DNA from 2 places in the uncultured Vagococcus sp. genome. Region 1 is predicted to be linked to the other one. Evidence: a T-box and tRNA genes for the amino acid it is inferred to sense, from the RefSeq annotation. Region 1 holds a T-box; the other holds one or more tRNA genes.
The links. The T-box of region 1 lies ahead of leuS (leucine--tRNA ligase). A T-box ahead of a tRNA ligase gene usually reads a tRNA of that ligase, here a tRNA-Leu.
Positions count from the first base shown of each region.

Region 2: it has a tRNA-Leu gene. The T-box ahead of leuS (leucine--tRNA ligase) is inferred to sense a tRNA for this amino acid. The anticodon was not compared.

Region 1 covers NZ_CAUQJB010000033.1:5,159-15,397, reverse strand. Annotated here, with positions in the region: gene RWN13_RS19440 (polysaccharide biosynthesis protein) at 1-844, opposite strand, end outside; gene leuS (leucine--tRNA ligase) at 1,316-3,730, opposite strand; T-box leader at 3,904-4,112, opposite strand; partial or broken gene RWN13_RS23710 (LysM peptidoglycan-binding domain-containing protein) at 4,159-4,443, opposite strand; partial or broken gene RWN13_RS19430 (LysM peptidoglycan-binding domain-containing protein) at 4,519-6,810, opposite strand; gene RWN13_RS19425 (HAAS domain-containing protein) at 7,101-7,757, shown strand; gene RWN13_RS19420 (DUF4097 family beta strand repeat-containing protein) at 7,757-8,830, shown strand; gene RWN13_RS19415 (phosphatase PAP2 family protein) at 8,981-9,640, shown strand; gene RWN13_RS19410 (TIGR01212 family radical SAM protein) at 9,655-10,239, shown strand, end outside.
Region 2 covers NZ_CAUQJB010000002.1:82,697-92,935, forward strand. Annotated here, with positions in the region: gene RWN13_RS02285 (bifunctional homocysteine S-methyltransferase/methylenetetrahydrofolate reductase) at 1-1,363, opposite strand, end outside; gene metE (5-methyltetrahydropteroyltriglutamate--homocysteine S-methyltransferase) at 1,385-3,667, opposite strand; T-box leader at 3,778-4,041, opposite strand; tRNA gene RWN13_RS02295 (tRNA-Leu) at 4,252-4,335, opposite strand; gene RWN13_RS02300 (ABC transporter permease) at 4,452-5,546, opposite strand; gene RWN13_RS02305 (ABC transporter ATP-binding protein) at 5,546-6,460, opposite strand; gene RWN13_RS02310 (NAD(P)H-quinone oxidoreductase) at 6,979-7,962, shown strand; gene RWN13_RS02315 (EVE domain-containing protein) at 8,034-8,483, opposite strand; gene RWN13_RS02320 (MarR family winged helix-turn-helix transcriptional regulator) at 8,488-8,949, opposite strand; gene RWN13_RS02325 (polyketide cyclase) at 8,939-9,352, opposite strand; gene thiE (thiamine phosphate synthase) at 9,649-10,239, opposite strand, start outside.

The DNA of each region.
Region 1 (10,239 bases):
TAAACATGATTCGCTCAAAGGTATATTGATCAAAGATTTTAAAAATCGTAATGGCTGACCCGATGATGATGAACGGGAAAGCTTGGATCATCATATCTTTTAATAAATCATTCGTAGATATCTTCAACTCATTATTACTGTTGGCCTCCAGTATTTTTAATTTACCGGAATAACGCTGGTAGAACCACAAAAGAGCTCCCAAAGCGGCCAACATGCCAATAAAGGCGGCAAAAGTTGAATGAGTCACTGCTTTGACGTAGTTGCCACTTCCAGTTTGCATAATGATGTAGGTTGCCAACAGCATGTAAAATACTCGGGCAAATTGTTCGACTATTTGAGAGACCGCTGAGGGCATCATGTCGTGGTACCCTTGGAAAAAGCCACGGATTACACTCATACATGGGAAAATCAGCAAGGCCACACTTAAGGCTCGCATGACGGGAATCAAATCTTTATCACCCGCCGATAAAATACTCGCCGCAAAATACATAATTGCCGCAAAGGCCACACCTAATCCAGCCATCATTATCATAGACTTTTTGAATAATTTTTTACTTAAACCGTACTCATTTAATGAGTTGTAGTGGGAAATTTGTTTGGCAATCGCCCCGGGAATTCCTGCTGTAGCAATCATTAAAAACAGCGCGTATATATTATATCCTTTAGTAAATAAGTTATTAGCGATTTTAGCATTTTCGCCCATCATAGCATACCAAGGAATGATGTAAATGGCACCCATCAACCTAGAGACAACACTACCAACTGTCATCCAGATTGAGCCACGGACCATTTTTTGTTTTGATTCAATATCTTTTTGTTCAAAATTCTCATTTGGAATTTGCATTGATCATGTCCAACTTTCTCACAATTCTAGTCTCTCTATGAAGAATAGTCCTTTTTCACACTCGCATTACCCATTTTACCAAATTAATCGCTTTTCGTTAAGAGCGATTATGTGATTTTATTATTTATTTACGAATAGACTCTATCGTTTTGCGTTATTTTATCATTAAACATTCCTATAATAATTACATTATAAGCTAAAGGTTACAAAAAAACTATCATAAAACAATTTTCCAATAGTTCTATTATACGTGAAAAAAGGAAGAAAGCATAGAGCTGTCAAAAAAAGGTGATTCTGTCATCTTTTGTATGATTAAACAGACAAGTGTTACTGATCCTACTTCTACTGTGATGGTCAGACTGTCCTTTCGAGCCATTGATCTGAAGGTTGGCCTGACATCACAACGCATAAAGAAAGAACACCCCAATGATTACATCGGAGTATTCTTTCATTTATTATAGTCTTATATCCTTAATTAGCCACAATATTAACTAGTTTGTTGGGAATCACGACAACTTTTCGGATTGTTTTACCGTCTAGTTGTTCTTTAATTAATTCGTTGTCCAATGCTAGGGGTTCTAGTTGCTCTTTATCCATGTCCCGCGGAATGGTTACTTTCGCTCTGACTTTACCATTTACTTGAATCACAATTTCGATTTCATCTTCAACTAAATGAGCTTCGTCAAAGGTTGGCCAAGGAACGTAAGATAAACTACCTTCATGACCCGTAATTTCCCACAGTTCTTCACTGATGTGAGGCGCAACAGGTGCCAACAATTGGATAAAGCCTTCCACGTACTCGTAAGGCAAGACCTCTTGTTTATTGGCTTCATTCACAAAAACCATCAATTGAGAAATGCCAGTATTAAAGCGCAGGTTTTCATAATCTTCCGTTACCTTTTTAACGGTTTGGTGATAGACTTTTGTCAACTGGCCATCGTTAAAGGTCGTGATTCGGTCCCGCATTTTATTCGTGTCATCTACGACTAAACGCCAAACCCGATCCAAGAATTTACGACTGCCTTCTAGGCCGTTTTCATTCCAAGCAATCGCCGCATCTAGTGGTCCCATAAACATTTCATACATCCGCAAGGTATCTGCTCCGTATTTTGCGACAACATCATCGGGGTTAACTACATTTCCTTTTGATTTCGACATTTTCTCATTATTGCCGCCAAGAATCATGCCTTGATTATACAATTTTTGGAAAGGTTCTTTCGTTTCAACAATGCCGATATCGTATAAGAATTTATGCCAGAATCGAGCATAAAGTAAATGCAACACTGCGTGTTCTGCCCCACCGATATAAATATCGACTGGCATCCACTCTTTTAATTTTTCTGGACTGGCAATGGCTTCTTTATTGTGAGGGTCGATAAAGCGTAAGTAATACCATGAACTTCCTGCCCACTGTGGCATTGTATTGGTTTCACGACGACCTTTCATCCCTGTTTTAGGATCCACTACATTGACCCATTCTTCAATATTAGCCAATGGTGATTCGCCAGTACCACTAGGGTGAATATCCGTTGTAACAGGTAGTTTAAGCGGTAACTCTTCTACTGGAACAGCCGTTGTAGTGCCATCTTCCCAGTGAATAATTGGAATAGGCTCACCCCAGTAGCGTTGACGTGAAAATAACCAATCGCGAAGACGATAACTGACTTCTGTTTTCCCAAGACCTTCTGCTTCCAGCCACTCGTTCATCTTAGTGATGGCTTCCTCTTTACCTAAACCATTCAAGAAATCCGAATTGATGTGTGGGCCATCTCCAACAAAGGCTTCAGTTGAGACGTCGCCGCCTTCAACAACTGGGATAATTTCCAAATCGAATTGTTTAGCAAACTCGTAGTCACGAGGATCGTGAGCTGGAACTGCCATAATTGCGCCTGTTCCATACGTTGACAAGACATAGTCAGAAATCCAAATCGGAATTTCTTTGCCGTTCACAGGGTTAACTGCATAAGCCCCTGTAAAGACACCCGTCTTATCTTTGGCCAAATCGGTTCTTGCTAACTCGGACTTTTTACCTGCTTCTTCAATATAAGCCGTGACAGCTGCTATTTGCTCTGCCGTTGTAATCTCTTGAACAAGAGCTAACTCAGGTGCCAGAACGGCGTAGGTAGCCCCAAACAACGTGTCAGGACGAGTGGTAAAGACACTGAAATCTTTGTCTGAATTGGCTACTTTAAAGGTCACATTAGCCCCTTCAGAGCGACCAATCCAATTTTTTTGCATCTCTTTAATACTATCTGGCCATTCGACCTCTTCCAAGTCATCAATCAGACGATCAGCATATTGGGTAATCCGCAACATCCATTGCTTCATCGGCACCCGGTAAACAGGATGATCGCCGCGTTCAGACTTGCCGTCAATTACTTCTTCATTAGCCAAAACAGTTCCCAAAGCGGGGCACCAGTTAACAGGGACTTCAGCTTCATAAGCCAAACCGCGTTCAAACATTTGAACGAAAATCCACTGGGTCCATTTATAGTACTGGGGATCTGTGGTATTAATTTCACGGTTCCAGTCATAACTAAAGCCTAGTGAATTAATTTGACGACGAAATACTTCAATGTTTTTTTGGGTAAACTCTGCTGGGTCATTTCCCGTGTCCAAGGCATATTGCTCAGCTGGCAGCCCAAAAGCATCCCATCCCATCGGATGAAGAACGTTGTATCCTTGGCTACGTTTCATTCGCGCTAAGATATCCGTTGCCGTATAGCCTTCTGGATGCCCTACATGCAAGCCTTGACCTGATGGATAGGGAAACATATCCAAGGCATAGAACTTTTCCTTATTTGGATCTTCTGTAGTATTGAACGTATTGTGTTTCGCCCAATGTTTTTGCCACTTTTTCTCAATTGCTTTGTGTTGATACGACATTTACTTTCCTCCACTCATTTTTAACAGACCATGCTGTTGGTGTTCTTGTGCTTGCTCCCAGTTTACCACTTTAACCATGAAAAGAAGGGCAAGTTTATTCGATTTTTCCGTGAATAAGGGGTTACTCTTTAAAAAAATAAAAAAAAGCCCTATAAAAGCAGACTAAACTACTTTTATAGGACGTTGTTTACTAACGTGGTACCACCTATTTTTGTTTAAATGTTGCCATTTAAACCTCAAACACGATAACGGATGTGCTCCGGTTTAGCCTTCTCAACTAAACGACTCTAAGGTAAGTTCAAAAGTTTTCCAGGCACATTTCCACCATCCATGTGCTCTCTTTGCTGTGCTACTTTTTACTACTCCTCATCAATGTCTTATTGTCCCTATACTAACAAACTCTAATGGATTTCGCAAGTCCTTGCTGCTTACTTGACCCGTAAACTTTGGCCGATGTAAATCGCATCGCCTTTAAGGTTATTCCATGACGTTAATTGTTTCACCGTCACCTTGTGTTTGTTGGCAATCGACCACAAGGTATCACCTGAGACTACTTTATAGGTTTGATTCGTATTGGCATTAGAGGTGTTGCCGGCTTTCACTACTAACTTTTGACCGATAAAAATGGTATCGCTTGTTAGTTTATTCCATGATTTCAAGTTAGCAACGCTGACCCCGTGACGGCTAGCAATACCGGTTAAGGTATCGCCAGAGGCCACGGTATAGTTGGCATTTGAACTTGTGCTATTGCTGTTGTTAGTCGGCGTAGTTGAGCCACTACTTGATCCGATGCTCAATTTTTGGCCCACGTAAATCGTGTCACTGGAAAGCTTGTTCCACGATTTGATGGCTGCTGCCGTCGTATTATATTTTCTTCCAATGCTGGACAAGGTATCACCTGAGACTACGGTATAAGAGCTGCCGGTTGGAGTTGGGTTATTCGTGCTTGTCCCCCCTCCTTTAACACTGAGTTTTTGCCCGACATAAATGATATCGCTAGATAAGTTATTCCATGACTTCAAATTAGCTACCGTTACGCCATATTTTCGGGCAATGCTCGAAAGGGTATCGCCTGAGGCAATCGTATAGGAGGCGCCGCTGGCAGTAGCACCGTTATTATTGGTGTTACTGGTGTTGCCGCCTTTAATATTTAATTTTTGACCCACATAAATAATGTTGCCTGACAAATTATTCCATGATTTTAAGTTCGCAACGGTTACGCCATACTTTCGGGCAATTCCTGATAGGGTATCACCTGAAACGATGGCATGAGTAGCGCCAGTTGTTGTTCCACCACTATTTCCTGGATTGCTGTTAGCTGTGCCTTTAACACTGATTTTTTGACCTACATAAATCCTGTCGCTAGACAAGCTGTTCCATGACTTTAAGTTGGCCACGGTCACGCCGTATTTGCGGGCAATGCTTGATAAAGTATCACCTGAAACAACAGAATAAGAAGTCGTTCCTTGATTGGTTCCTGGCGTTGTACCAGTATTCGTTCCACCGGTCCCTTTAAGATTTAACTTTTGACCGACATAGATTGTATCACTGGTCAAACTGTTCCAGGACTTCAAGTTGGCAACGGTCACGCCATATTTCCGAGCAATACTCGATAAGGTATCACCTGAAACAACTGAGTAAGAGGTCGTGCCTGGATTAGTCGTCCCTGGGGTCGTGCCGGTATTCGTTCCACCGGTCGCCTTAAGATTTAACTTTTGTCCCACATAAATCATGTCACTGGTCAAGTTGTTCCATGACTTCAAGTTTGCAACGGTCACACCATATTTCCGAGCAATACTCGATAGTGTATCACCTGATGCCACGCTATGAGTAGTCCCTGTGCTAGGCGTTGTGGTTCCACTACCGCCATTGTTGCCACTATTACCGCCAGTGTTACCACCCGATGCTTTTACGACTAATTTTTGGCCCACATAAATTAAATCGCTGGTTAAATTGTTCCATGATTTAAGATTAGCCACCGTGACGCCATGTTTGCGTGCAATACTTGATAAGGTGTCCCCCGACGCAATTGTGTACGATCCATTGTTAGGCACTGTGATATTGCCGTTGCCACCTGTATTGCCTTCATTGTTACCACCTGTATTACCACCATTGTTGCCACCGGTGTTTCCCGTGCCGCTTCCCGGTGTATCAAAACGAGTTAAGTTATTATTTTCGATGATCGTGTTTAACTTGCCGGCATAGCCAGGGTCTGTAGCATAACGCCCTGTTAACCAGGCAGTTGCATCACGGTACGAGTTGGTATTGCTCTTCCAAGCCCCACTGTAAAAATAGACACCTGACTGGAATGAGGTATTTTTTAAGACATAAGCATTGTCCTGCAATGATTCTGTATGTGATGGGTACTTCCGGAATTTGGCTGTTACCGTGACCCATTTGCCATTGTAAACTTCTTGAGTCCGCATCTCCACATACTGCCCATTGTAAGAGCCTTTGATCCCAAATAAATTGTGATTAGGTGACACAGATAGGGCACTGTTTCCCCAAGCACTTTCTAAAATAGCTTGAGCAATCATAACCGATGCATATAAATTATTGGCTGCGGCAACACTTTGAGCCTGCGCCCCCACTTGCTCAATAAATGCACTTGGTGCTACACTCCTCATCATCATCGAAGCTGACATAATGTTAGCCGCTTCTGGGACGACTTCTTCCGCGCTACTTTCAGTTGGAACAGGGGTTTCTGTTGATTCCGCCGTCGGTGCGCTTGTTGGTGGCACTTCCGCTTGAATCGACTCTGAACTCTGAATACTCTCTGATTGACTAGTCTCAGTACTTTCTTGAATTGATTGCTCCTGCTCAACTGCCCCTTGGCTGACAGCATTACTGTCAAGTGTTTTTGGTTCTACTTCATTCATCTCGTCTGCTTCAACTTTAGCGGCAAAGGTCGGAATTACGGCTGCTGTTAACATCGCCGTCGTACCAAATAAAGAAACCCCTTTTTTGAAAGGAGCGAGTAATTTTAAGGTTGTTTGGTTATTTGCTTTTCTACGGTGCTGTTTCTCATTCATGTTTGTAATCTCCTCCTTTTTTTGTTCATTATTCAGTCTAAAAACCATAGTTTCAGTATACACTATTCTGACCCACAATAAAAATAAATATCTGTATATCTAATAGGATTGTTAAGAGGTTGTAACATTCAACAATTGGTGTCTTTTTTGTAACATAACAACCCGTTCAATAAACCTCCGTCTCCATATCCTCCTGTGTACCGACACGCCCTCATACTTTAGGCCGATTTTTGCCCTAAGCTATTGTTTAATCGGCACTTAGACGATATATTTAAGTTAATAAGAAATGAAGCCATGGGCTTTTTAAGATACTATTACGTAAGAATCGAGGAACAGATATGAATAAAGAGCACTTTCTAACGGAATTAAAAATTCATTTAAAAGCATTACCTAAACAACAATTAGCTTATATCTTGCAACTTTACGGTGAAAAGTTTGACAAACAGCTTGCTGAGGGGCAACAAGAAGCTGCGATTTCCAAATGTCTCGGCAATCCCCGAGAGATTGCTGAAGAGATTTTAGAGGAATTTGGGATTTCGGCTGATGAAGCCAGCATCCCTCACGATGAGTGGCAGGAATTTACCCAAAAGACAGCACCAGAACAAAACCACGGACCATACGGTTATTACCAAAATTACGATTCGGCTTATGATCGTGGACCAAAAAAACAATCCTTTTTTGTCCGCTTTTGTCAGGTAGCTGGCGTTATCCTATTTAATTTTCTCTTCATGATCTGGATGATTATCGCTGGTCTTGCCGTTCTCTTTGGTTTATGGATTGCTACCATCGCACTGGTTTTAACACCAGCCGCAGGTATCTTTAGTCTCTTTGCTACCAGTGGGGCATTTGCTTTATCTGCCTTATTTATCACATTGTTCACAGGTGGGCTTGGCTTTATCGGTTTGGCTATTATGGTTCCAATCACCACTTACTCATTCCGCTTTATTAAATATTACACTAAATGGAACATCAACACGTTACGGGGGCGACACTAATGAAAAAGAAAGTTATAGGTTTCGCTATATTCGGTGTCATTCTTACCGTAGTGGGTGGCGTCGGTTCCGCACTTTTTATTCCGAAAGCTGAAAAACAAAGCCGAACAACTATCGATGAACAGTACCAGGTTAAAAAGAACAAGCAGAACTTGGAGCTCTCAATCAAAGGTAACATTAAGTACCATTTAACAGAGTCAACCGATCAGGATATCCACATTGAAGGTCAGGCTCATTCGGTCATGAGTAAACAGAGCTTCACATGGGAACCGTCGGAAAGTGGTAATAAAACCCTTATAGATGTAGCCTTTAGTGAAACAGGCGATTACCGTGATTACATTCAATTAGGATTTTCTCAATATGTCAATATCGCCATTCCTACTTCATTTGAGTCCATTACGATTAACGGTGCCAAAGATAGCAGCCTTGAGATTAGTGGTTTGAAGACAACTGAGTTAGTTCTTAATACTGACAGTCATGATTACACTAATCTAAAAAATCTAACTCTAGATACCTTGACTGTTACTGCTCAAAATGGCAGCATTAACCTGAGTAGCGTTAAAGCTCAGAAAAAGATTATCTTCAAAGGTGAACAAGGGTATGTTTCTCTTTACGACAGTCGTGCGGAAACCTTCGATATTGAGAATACCGACGGACACATTAGTTTAAATGATTTAACTGGCGACAGTACGGTCAAAACAGAAGGTGGTTTCGTTGAACTATCTGCTTTAAAAGGCAAAACATCTGTGGAAACCGACGATGGTGACGTTAACTGGGAAGACAGTAAGTTAACAGACGACTTAACCATTAAGACCAGCAGTGGCAATATTCGCGTTAATTTAAATCGTCAACCAACTAACTTCAGTATCACAACTAAAAATAATAACGGAACAGTCAGACTCTTTGGCAAAGATAAAAAGTCGCTGAAAAAAGGAACCGGTGGACCTGCACTAATCCTTGAATCCCTTCATGGTGATATTCGTGTGTATGATGAGGACAGCGAATATGATGATTACGATGAGACCTTTGATGATGTTGAAACGGACGTCATTAATGCCATCGAAGAAAACCTTTAAAAAATTCTAAAAACAACGTCCCCGATTAAATCCTGTGGCGAAATATGCTATAATGAGAAAAGCTCTTTAGTCATACTAGAGGGCTTTTTCTTAGGTTTTAACAGCTTGCGAGCAACCTTTGAAAAGCTTCAGGGAAAGGAAGATCGAATCATGGATTCAGCCAAAAACCTCTACTGGCATTTTGCCGCTAGTTGTTGCTTAGTCATTTTTGTTATCTTAGGTTATACTGTTAAATTTTATGAATCAACGCTTAATTTTATTGATCAGCCCATTAGCGATTTGATCCGCGCTCATATGACTGATGGTCTAACCTCTTTCTATATTGGGGTGACGCATTTGGGAAGTGGCATGGTCATTGCCGGTTTGGTTCTTGTGGTTTCGCTGATTTGCTGGTATCGCAAATTTTTAAGCGAAGCTCTGTGGTTAATCATCAATTCAGCTCTAGTCGCTGGTGTTGGCAATTATCTGATTAAATTTGCCTTTCAGCGCCCTCGTCCCAGTGTGCCTCATCTGGTGACGGAAACTCACTTTAGCTTTCCTAGTGGACATGCCATGGGCAGCATGCTCTTTTACGGTACACTGATCATTATTTTACCTCGATTAATCACCCATCGACGCCTTTGTTTAGCTGTTCAATTGTTTCTAGCTGTTCTGATTTTAACGATCGGCATCAGCCGGATTTACGTGGGCGTCCATTACCCAACAGATATCTTGGGAGGCTATCTTTTAGGAGCTGCCTGGATTTTAGGAACCTATCCAACCTTTCAGAAACGTCGCTTTATCTGGCGTTTTCAAGGCAAACAAAAATAGAAGAAGGTAATCACGTGACAAACTTTAACTTTACATCGGACCCTAATAAACGTTACCACACTTGGAACTACGCCTTGCGAGAAACCTTTGGTGAAAAGCTCTTTAAAGTACCGATTGACGCTGGTTTTGATTGTCCTAATCGGGATGGTACTGTCGCAAAAGGTGGCTGTACCTTTTGCAGTGTCTCTGGTTCAGGCGATATGATTATCGCCCCAACTGAGCCTTTGCCGGAGCAGTTCCATCAGGAAATCAACCGCATGCACGCCAAATGGCCCGGAGTCACTCAGTACTTAGTTTATTTTCAAAACTTCACCAATACTCACGGCTCGCTGGAAACGATTCGTCACCGCTTTGAACAGGTATTATCTCAGCCTGGTGTGGTTGGTATTTCCATCGGGACCCGCCCCGACTGTCTGCCAGAGGATGTGGTGGAATACTTGGCAGAACTCAATCAGCGCTATTATTTATGGGTGGAGCTTGGGTTACAGACCACTTACGAAGAGACTAGCCGCTCAATCAATCGGGCCCACGACTATCAAACTTACCTTGACGGTGTGGCTAAACTGCGCAAACATGGCATTAGAGTTTGCACCCACTTG
Region 2 (10,239 bases), on a different contig from region 1:
CTGTGTAAGACATTCCTTCATTAAATTTCTTAAACAACTTAATGAGTTCAAAAGAATTGATATCGTAAACTGAAGAAGCACCAGGAAAATCGCCTACTTTAGCCGGATCTCCCGTCACTGCCAGGACATCGTGAATGCCTAACTTATGGAGCCCCATAATTTGTGAATTCAAGCCAATCAGATTATGGTCACGGGTAGTTAGATGAACCAAGGGCTGCAAGTCATATTCATATTTCAAAATAGCAGCCAAAGCTAAATTACTGATACGTGCACTTGCCAAGGAATTATCAGAGAGGGTAATGGCATCCACACCCACTTCTTTTAAGCGCTCCACCCCTTTAAAAAAAGACGTTGTATTAAGGGTACGAGGTGGGGCTAGCTCAACTATCACCGTATACTCCCCCTTTAGCTTATCGATAAGTCGGGGATGTTGTCGTTGACTGGTTCGCTTTAAAGCCACTTCCGTTAAAGGGATCACCTCTTTCGTCTTAATCAACTGATCCCCTTCTAAGCCCTTTCGATAGGCTGCGATATGTTCAGGCGTGGTTCCGCAACAACCACCAATTAATCCTAATCCCTCCTGCCTAAAAAGCTCGCCGAAGCCTTGAAAATAGTCAGCTGCATTCTCGTAAACAATTTTTCCATCTTGCAAAGCCGGAAAACTAGCATTGGGAAAAGCACTTAAAATGACCCCTTCAATAATTGGGACCGACTCAAAACTTTTTGCAACAAAGTGTGGACCTAAATGACAATTAATACCCACCACATCGGCTCCCAATCTCGCCAATTCAACTAAGGCTGAGGCCAAAGTTTGACCATTTTGTAAAAAACCAACCTCATGTAAGGTAACATTCGCAATAATCGGCAAATCGGTCGCTTCTCTAGCAATCGCTAAAACCGTTTTTAGTTCCTCCAAATCATAATAGGTTTCCAATAAAATACCGTCAACTTGAGCTAGCAATAAACAGTATAGCTGCTCCTTAAAGCCACGAATAATATCAGTCAAAGATGGCTCATTGATTTTGGCATCAACAGCCCCTCGAATCCCCCCAATTGTGCCTATCACAAACGTATCACTACCGTCCGCAGCTTTTCGAGCAATTGCCACAGCAGCAGCATTTATTTTCTGAACCTCTTCTTCCAAACCATAGCGGGCTAACTTTAAATAGTTAGCCCCATAAGTATTGGTTTGAATAATGTCAGCCCCTGCCTCAATATACGCTTGATGAATTCCTTGAATCGCCTCTGGATGTGACAAGTTTAACTCCTCTTGAGAACGGTCAATGCCGTATTGGTAAAGCATGGTGCCCATAGCTCCGTCTGCTATTAATAGTTTCGTGCCTAATACGTCTTTTAGTCCCATTGTGGGTCACCAGCTTTCCTTTTATTTGTTTTGGTATTCCTGACGAATAATTTTGGTCGCTTCAACTAATTTTGCTAAAGCCGCAATAGTTTCCGCCTCTTTACGGGTTTTCAAACCACAGTCTGGGTTAATCCAAAACTGTTCCACTGGAATAACCTTAAGGGGTCGTCGAATATTCCCTAGAATTTCTTCTAAACTTGGTACTCGTGGACTGTGGATATCGTAGACACCCAACCCAATTTCCTTGTCATAGGTGTGTTGCTCAAAGGTCGAAATAATCTCACCGTGACTGCGAGAAGCTTCGATGGAAATCACATCGGCATCTAAAGCATCAATCGTCTCAATCACATCATCAAACTCGGCATAACACATATGGGTATGAATTTGTGTATCATTGGCCACTGAGGTAGTTGTCAGCTTAAAGGAATAGACGGCCGCATCTAAGTATGCTTGCCAACGTGAGCGTTTCAATGGCAATCCTTCACGTAAAGCTGGTTCATCAACCTGAATGATTTTAATGCCTGCCTCTTCCAACGCTTCAACCTCTTTCCTCAGAGCTAAACCAATCTGATTGCCTACCGTGGTTTTCGGTACATCGTCCCGAACAAATGACCAATTAATGATAGTCACTGGCGCAGTCAACATCCCTTTTACTGGCCGTTTAGTCAAAGACTGAGCATAGACGCTCTCCTTGACAGTAATCGGCTCAATAAATGCCACGTCACCATAGACTAAAGGCGGACGAACAGCACGAGAGCCATAGGACTGAACCCAACCAAATTTAGTAGCTTGAAAACCAGCTAATTTTTGACCAAAATACTCAACCATGTCAGTTCGTTCAAACTCGCCATGAACTAAGACATCAATATCCAATTCCTCTTGAATCTCAATCCAGCGGGCCGTTTCCCTTTCAATAAACTGATCGTAAGCCTCCTGGGATAAGTCCCCTTTTAACCAAGCTGCACGTTTTTGTCGCACCTCTGGCGACTGAGGGAAACTCCCAATGGTCGTTGTTGGCAATAACGGTAAGTTTAACCATGCTTTTTGCGCTTTAATCCGCTCAGAAAAAGGGGCCTGACGCTCATTTTTTAATGACGTTAATTCCTCAATCCCTTTTTTAACCTCTGAATTATTTCGATCTGGTGATTCGTTTAAAGCTTTTAGTTCCTGATTATTAGCGTTCAATTCAGCCGCAACTGACTCTGTTCCCTGATTCACACCTTTCGTCACGGTCACCAGTTCGTTTAATTTCTCATCAGCAAAAGCCAAACCACCTAAAAGAACTGGATTCAATGTAGTTTCACTCACTTTCGTAATCGGCACATGCAACAAGCTGTTCGACGGCTGAAGCCATAACTGTTCTGGTTTAACAATCGTCAATAATTCTTTCACAAGAGTTATTTTTTTCGATAAATCACTTGCCCAAACATTTCGACCATCAATGATTCCGGCACCTAAAATTTTATCATCAGGAAATCCAGTGACTTTTAATTGAGCCAAGGTTTCCCCATGGTCATGAATAAAATCTAGTCCAATTGCCTGAACCGGTAAAGAAAGAACCGACTCTAAATGATCGACACTTTCAAAATAAGTCTGCAGTTCGATATTGACATCTGTTTGAGCTAAGCGAGTAAAGACTTCTTGGTAATACCCCAAGTCTACTTCACTGACCTCTGTTGCCAAATAGGGCTCATCAATTTGGACCCATTGAACGCCAGCGGCTGCCAATTCCTGCAGAACTTGCTCATAAATCGGGACAAAACTGGCTAACAACTCTTTAAACTCTCCACTTTGATAGCCCTTACCCAATTTTAAATAAGTGATTGGACCAACAATCACCGGTTTCCCCTCAATTCCTAAAGCGTCTTTAGCCTCCAAATAATAAGTTAACCAGCGATTATCCTTTAACTCAGGATTAACATTAGCCAGTTCCGGTACGATATAGTGATAGTTGGTATTAAACCATTTCGTCATTTCAGACGCGACTCCCTCGGCAGTTCCACGAGCAATATCAAAATAAGTCGTTAACTGATCAGCACCCTGTCCTTGGAAACGTTCCGGTATGACATTAAAAGCGACACTAGTATCCAAAATATGGTCGTATAAAGAGAAATCTGCCACGGGAATGATATCTATCCCTTTCACTTGTTGCTTTTTAAGAGCCTCTAAGCGCAATGCCTTGGTAGTTGATAGTAACTCCTCTTGGCTCCCTTGACCACTCCAGTAACGCTCTAAAGCCCGTTTCCATTCTCTTTTTTCTCCTAAACGGGGGTAGCCTAAATTTGAACTTTTAATCCTTGTCATCTTTCCTCATCCTCTTCTTTTTTTATAGTTGTACAGCATACGTTGTACTTTTCCATAAGTTAAAGTACAAAAAAACTCCCGTCCTTGAATAAATGCCTTAACTGCACTTATTCAAGGACGGGAGTTCGATAAACAAACTAACGTGGTACCACCTTGTTCGCAAAATCATCACTGATTTCACCTCTCCAAGTACTTGATCCAATTCCAATCGCATACTCTGACGCTATAATGGGCGTTCCCATTTCGAGTTTACTCTCGGCTCACTCAAACAACTCAGAGACCATTTTCCATTGTGCTTTCGTTATCCCTTTTCAGCTAACAGGACTCTCTGTAAAACGTCCACTCCAATGTACTTTTCTCTTCAACGTTTTCTAATCTTTTTCTAATGACTCTCTAACTTATTCACCATATTATCAGAGTCTAAAACACTTGTCAACTATTATCAAAAAAATATAACGGCTATCAGAAAAACCGATAACGAATCATCTAAATTAACGATAAGCGAGTTTTTGACTATAACAGTTATTCCAAAACAGACGAAAAAAAAGCCTGTCACAAATTAATGCGTCAAGCTTTACTCAATATGCGGTTGATGAGATTTGAACTCACACGAGGGATACCCTCGCTACCCCCTCAAGGTAGTGCGTCTGCCGTTCCGCCACAACCGCGACAGGTAACCAATTTAACGGTTACCTGATTAATTATAATAGTCATGTTGACGTTTGTCAATTAGAGAGTGATCACGTTTTCTTAAAAAAACTAACAATTCTTCCTCTTTAAAACCCTAAGATAGCGCTACATCTCGCTTATTAAAGATAACTAAAGTGGCAGTCTGAATCAAAACTATGTAGATGATGATTCCCGTGGCTGTCGCTGGAATACTTAAACTACCACCGGTCAAATAATTGACATCCAACACTTGATTGTTTAAGCCCAATAAATTGAAGATAATCCATTTTAACCAATCATACTTCTCAATAAAACCTGGTAAAATTTGACCGAGAATACTACCTGAGAATAAAACGCCCATGCCTACCCCAACAGCTAAGGCTTGTGACCTAATAACGGCTGAAAAGAAAAAGGCAATCGTAATATACAGGATCATTAGTAAGGTGTTACTAGCAAACAACTGGCCAGCCATGGTTAGTGCAGTTTTGGTCCCTGTCGCAGAAGACAGTGGGACTAATAAGGACTGACTCGGTAAAATAAAGGAAAAAGCAAAAGCAGACATTGCCATAACTACCGATGTCATCAATCCATATAAAATCGTCACAATATACTTTGACCAAAGAATTTGCAGTCGACTATAAGGGCGAGTTAAGAGTAGCTTAATCGTACCACCAGAAAATTCTGAGGCAATAATCATACTGGCAACAATAACCGCAAACAAGGTTGACAGAACATAAATCTGACCATAACTACTAAAAAAAGCGGCACTTGTGGTTCCTACATTTGGATCCTGAGGAATTTCTCCCTGCTCTTTGTATGCTTGATAATAAGCTAACTCTTTTTCAGCTAGTTTGATCGTTTGCTTATCATACTTTTTCGGTTGAGACTTATAAGTTTGAATGCTTGATTCGAGCAGTGTAATCGATTCCTCCAAGGTCAAGGAAACTGGCTGGATGTCATCGTAGTTGCCATCTTCCGTATTCCAAAATTGTTCTTGGCTTATCAAGGTGCCATCAGCTGCCTTATAGGCCGTCATCCCACCTTTAAATTCCTCTTGTTCTTCTCTTTGAAAATAAACTTTCATGTTCTCATTGCTATTTAGCATCATAAAAGCCATGCCAAACATCCCAACCACTAAGATTATTTGCATAATCCAACTAGCCTTCTTACCACGTAATTTAATTAATTCATTTTTTATTAAGACTCCCATTACAGTGATCCCCCTTCCGTTAATTCAAAGAATCGTTCTTCCAAGGAACCGATTTTGGCTGTCACAGCAAAAATATCCAATTCATTCACCATCAGTTCTTTGATTACCATTGGAACTTGTTCTTCTAAAATTGATACTTCCAGATGGCGGTCGTCTACCACGTTAGCCTCAACGCCAATTACTGCTAAAAGACGAATAGCTTCATCCACATCAGACACTTTTAAGAGATACTTAGCATGGGCTTCGTTCATTATGTCACTCATCGTTTCAATATGGGTTAGTTCTCCCTTTTCAATAATCGCAAATCGATCAGTTATCTGTTGGATTTCACTCAGTAAATGACTGGAAATCAAGACGGCTGTTCCTTGGGCCGACACTTCGCGAATAATTTCACGAAATTCTGCCATCCCCTGAGGATCCAATCCATTCGTAGGTTCGTCTAAGATTAAAATCGACGGTTGATGAACTAATGCCTGAGCTAGTCCTAGCCGTTGACGCATCCCTAAAGAATAGGTCTTAACTTTTTGATGAATGGCATCCGTTAATTTAACGCGAGAGACAATCTCATTCATCCGTTCTTCTGAAATAGGCTTGCGACTCATTCGCGCAAACTGCTGCAAATTTGCCCAACCTGACATATACATATAAAATTCAGGATTTTCAATAATCGCCCCAACTTCACTAATAGTTCCTTTGAAATCAACGCTAACATCTGTTCCATTGATTAAAACCGTTCCTGATGAACGACTGATTAAACTAACAATCGCTCTGATTATCGTAGTTTTTCCGGCCCCATTAGGCCCGAGCAACCCAAAGACTTCCCCTTGATTAACTTCGAAATTAATATTACGGACAATAGACTTTTTCCCAACATTCTTCGATAAATTTTTTATCTGTAAGACTGACTTTCCCATACATTCCTCCTGAATAACAATAATTTAATAGCCAAAATTTGACTATTCCACGATATGTCTCAGTATACGTTAAAACCATCATGAATCAATCATACTTAAGACTTAATTGCGACAAATTTAAGAATCTCTAAAATAGTTTGGTCTAATTGATTATTTGGTATCGAAAAACGGTTGGTTAATTAACCCCCCTATCTTTTCCTGGTTACAATAACACTGGACCAATTAGTAAAATTGATTGAATATAATTCCAGTAACTTGGATTTTTGTCATAATTCACTAGAAATAAGAAACAATGGAGTGAAAGCTCTTTGCTGTTAAACTTTTAGCTGAAACAAATGGAAAGCGTCACTCTTGAGGTCTGATTATACGAATTACCCAAGGAAACTATCTGTTTGAGCATTTAACACGATATATATTTGTTGAAAGGAACGTAAAAATATCGACTAGGGTTTTTATAAACATCAGTTTTCCTTGTTCTATGGTATCATTACCTATAGAAAAAATAGGGAGGTAACTTCATGCGAGCCATTACAGTCAAAAAACCGGGTGGGGCTGACCAGCTTGAAATAACTGAGCACCCCATTCCAGAAGCAAAAACAGGTGAGCTGCTTATCAACGTTCATTCAACTGCTATTAACCGTACTGACATCATTAACCGAGAAAATCCCTTAGGTTATTTACAAAATCCAATTCTAGGAATAGAGGTAAGTGGTACAATTGCCGCTGTAGGCTCAGATTGCCCCTTCAAAGTAGGGGATTCGGTGATGGGGTTAGTAAATGGAGGTGCTTATGCTGAGTATGTTATTATGCCGGCCGAACGAGCAATCTTAGTGCCTGATAACCTGACCATGACAGAAGCCGCGGCTATTCCAGAAGTCTTTTTAACAGCCTATCAAACACTGTTCTGGATTGGTCAATTAGCGCCAAAAGAAACTGTGTTAATCCACGCAGGCGCTAGCGGTGTTGGAACGGCTGCGATTCAACTGGCAAAACAACTGAAACAAGCCACCGTTTTAACAACCGCTGGTTCTGAAGATAAACTAGCCTTTTGTTATTCCTTAGGGGCAGACTTTGGCACCAATTATCATCGTACGAACTTTTCTGAGGATGTTTCAGCCGCTACCGATCAACGAGGAGTCAATCTAATTCTTGATTTTATCGGCGCTTCCTATTTTCAGCAAAATTTAGCTAGTATTAGTCTTGATGGCCGCTGGGTCCTAATCGGAACCTTAGGAGGCAATCAGGTGCCCGTTGTTAACCTATTCGATTTAATGGCTAAACGTATCCAGCTAACAGGTACCTTATTGACACCACGTAGCGACGACTATAAATCTCGTCTTAGTCAGGAATTTAGTCAAGAGGTTTTGCCTTTATTTGCCAGTAATAAAATCCAAGCCATCGTTGATTGCGTGTTCCCTTTTGAAGAAATACAACAAGCTCACCGCTACATGGAAGATAATAAAAACATGGGCAAAATCGTGTTACAAGTCATACCAGACTAAAAAAAAACAAGCCATTGATTTGGCTTGTTTTTGGCTTACCATTCTCCATCTGTTAAGGCCTTATACCATCCCTAACTAAGCTTTTCGATAATCCCTTGACCACCGATCATCTCAGCTTTCCCCATAGATGAGGTAATGACCCTAAACAAGTCTTCTGAGATCGGAAAATGTCCGAATCTAAGCTGAGGTCTCTTCACTTGCCATTCTGGAAAATCCCTTAATCCCTGTAAAGGGAATTCTCGTTCAAACTGATAATAATCGACATTCTTGCGAAATGGCGAAAATCCAGGAGCCATTTCAACCTGATAAGCCTCTCCTTGTCTAATTTGCCCAATGGCCGTAAATTGCTGATAAGGTTCGCCACCATCTAGAGTTAATTTAGAACTGTAATAAAGCAACCAATCCCCAGCCTGCATTCGCTGAAGGGGGGCTTTTTTACCGTGATTTAATTGACAGAACCCTTCCTTGATTCCTATTTCAACATGTTTTTTGGACGCCACTCCAATCCAATAGTTAGTCATCTGATTAGACTCCTTCTTCATGTAATTGGATTAGACGACTTAGGCTTTGTTGAAAGCTACTTTCTTGTTCTCCCAGAACCCCAAAAATTGTCTGATCTATTGCTTCTACTATCGGCAACCCTTGATTCATCTTCACAAGACCGGTATCAGTGAGCCTTAAGGCCTTAGCTCGAGTGTCTGTTGAATGTGGGCCTCGATTAATAAGGTCCTTCTTCTCTAAAATGCGTAATACTTGAGAGACCGTCATGACATCCATTTCTGATATTTTTGATACCATTACTTGTGTCACTTCTTTTTCACTCTGCTGCAAATAACCTAGTGAGGTTAAGACGATAAATTGAGGATGAGTCAGATCAATTTCCTTCAAGGCTGATTTAATTTGGTTGTGCCAGATATTATAAACTTTAACAAATTGTAAACCAATGGCTCCCTCTGGGCTGTCTTGATTAATGGAATTAAACTCCATGTGATTCCACTACTTTCTTCAATAAAAACATCGTTTCCGGCACATCACTAAATATCCCCGTCAACATTAGCAAAACATCTTGGTCATCTTTGTCTATGCTTACCGAATGCCGAATCATCACCCCATCTGAAAGTTCCTGAATATAATGGGCAAAACTAATTTGCCCCATTGGCGTTTCAGTTACATCAATAAATTCTTGATTAGTGATGACTGACGTCAATTTAAAATTCATTGGTGGCATCCCTTTTAAGGTCATAGAGCCTTCCGTGCCTGTAATAAACTCTCCATCAAGGGAAATCTCTTCTAAATCAGTTTCCCAAACTGACCATTTGTCAATCCTTTCATAATACTCCCAAACCTGACTACTTGTTGCTGCCACTTTTAATGTGAAACTATATTCCATCTATAACGCCTCCTAATTAATCATTACACTTATTATAAGTTAACTTACAATAAAACGCAATACAAACTTCCAATTTAATTGAAAGTTTGTTGTTTTGGATTAGTCGTTTATGTAATAGTAACTGATTCGCCTTAACCTGATTAATCGAGGTGAAGGTTCCAAATTTCTGTACCGCCACTTCATCCAAGTTAAGGTAAACCGTTACCTTCTAGCTTTTACTAGTCTTTTCTAGTCAAATAATGTTTATAAATTCACAGCTAATTCATTCTTTCATTGTGCTTCATCATTGGTACGATTCAGGAGCTGCTCCCACCGCCCAGTTCCTGAATCCTTCGACGAATAGCCTCACTCTTCGTAATGGCAGAGATAACTGCCACACCATCAACTCCAGTAGCTCTTACCGCCCCTACATTGGCCACAGTGATGCCGCCGATTGCTACCTTTGGCAACTCCGGCGATCTTCTGACTGCCTCATTTAATAATGACAAACCAACAACTGGTTGAGCATCTACTTTGGATTGCGTATTAAAAACCGGTCCAATCCCCACATAGTCAAGCAACGGTAGTTCCAACGCCTCTTCAAACTGTTTCAACGTATTGATTGATAAGCCAACATCAATCCCATATGGTTTAACTGCCTTAAGCGTTTCACGGATTCCTTTATCCGACTGACCGACATGAACCCCGTCGGCTTTTATTTTGATCGCTAAAGCCACATCATCATTCACGATAAAAGGGATATTCCCTCGCCGACACAAGGCTTGACACTCTTTTGCCAGCCCTTCAATCGCCTCACCCTTCTTTAATGATCCCGGCCCCTTCTCTCTCAGTTGAAAACAGGTAATCCCCCCTTTAATCGCTTCTGCTAAAAGGCCAACTAAATCACC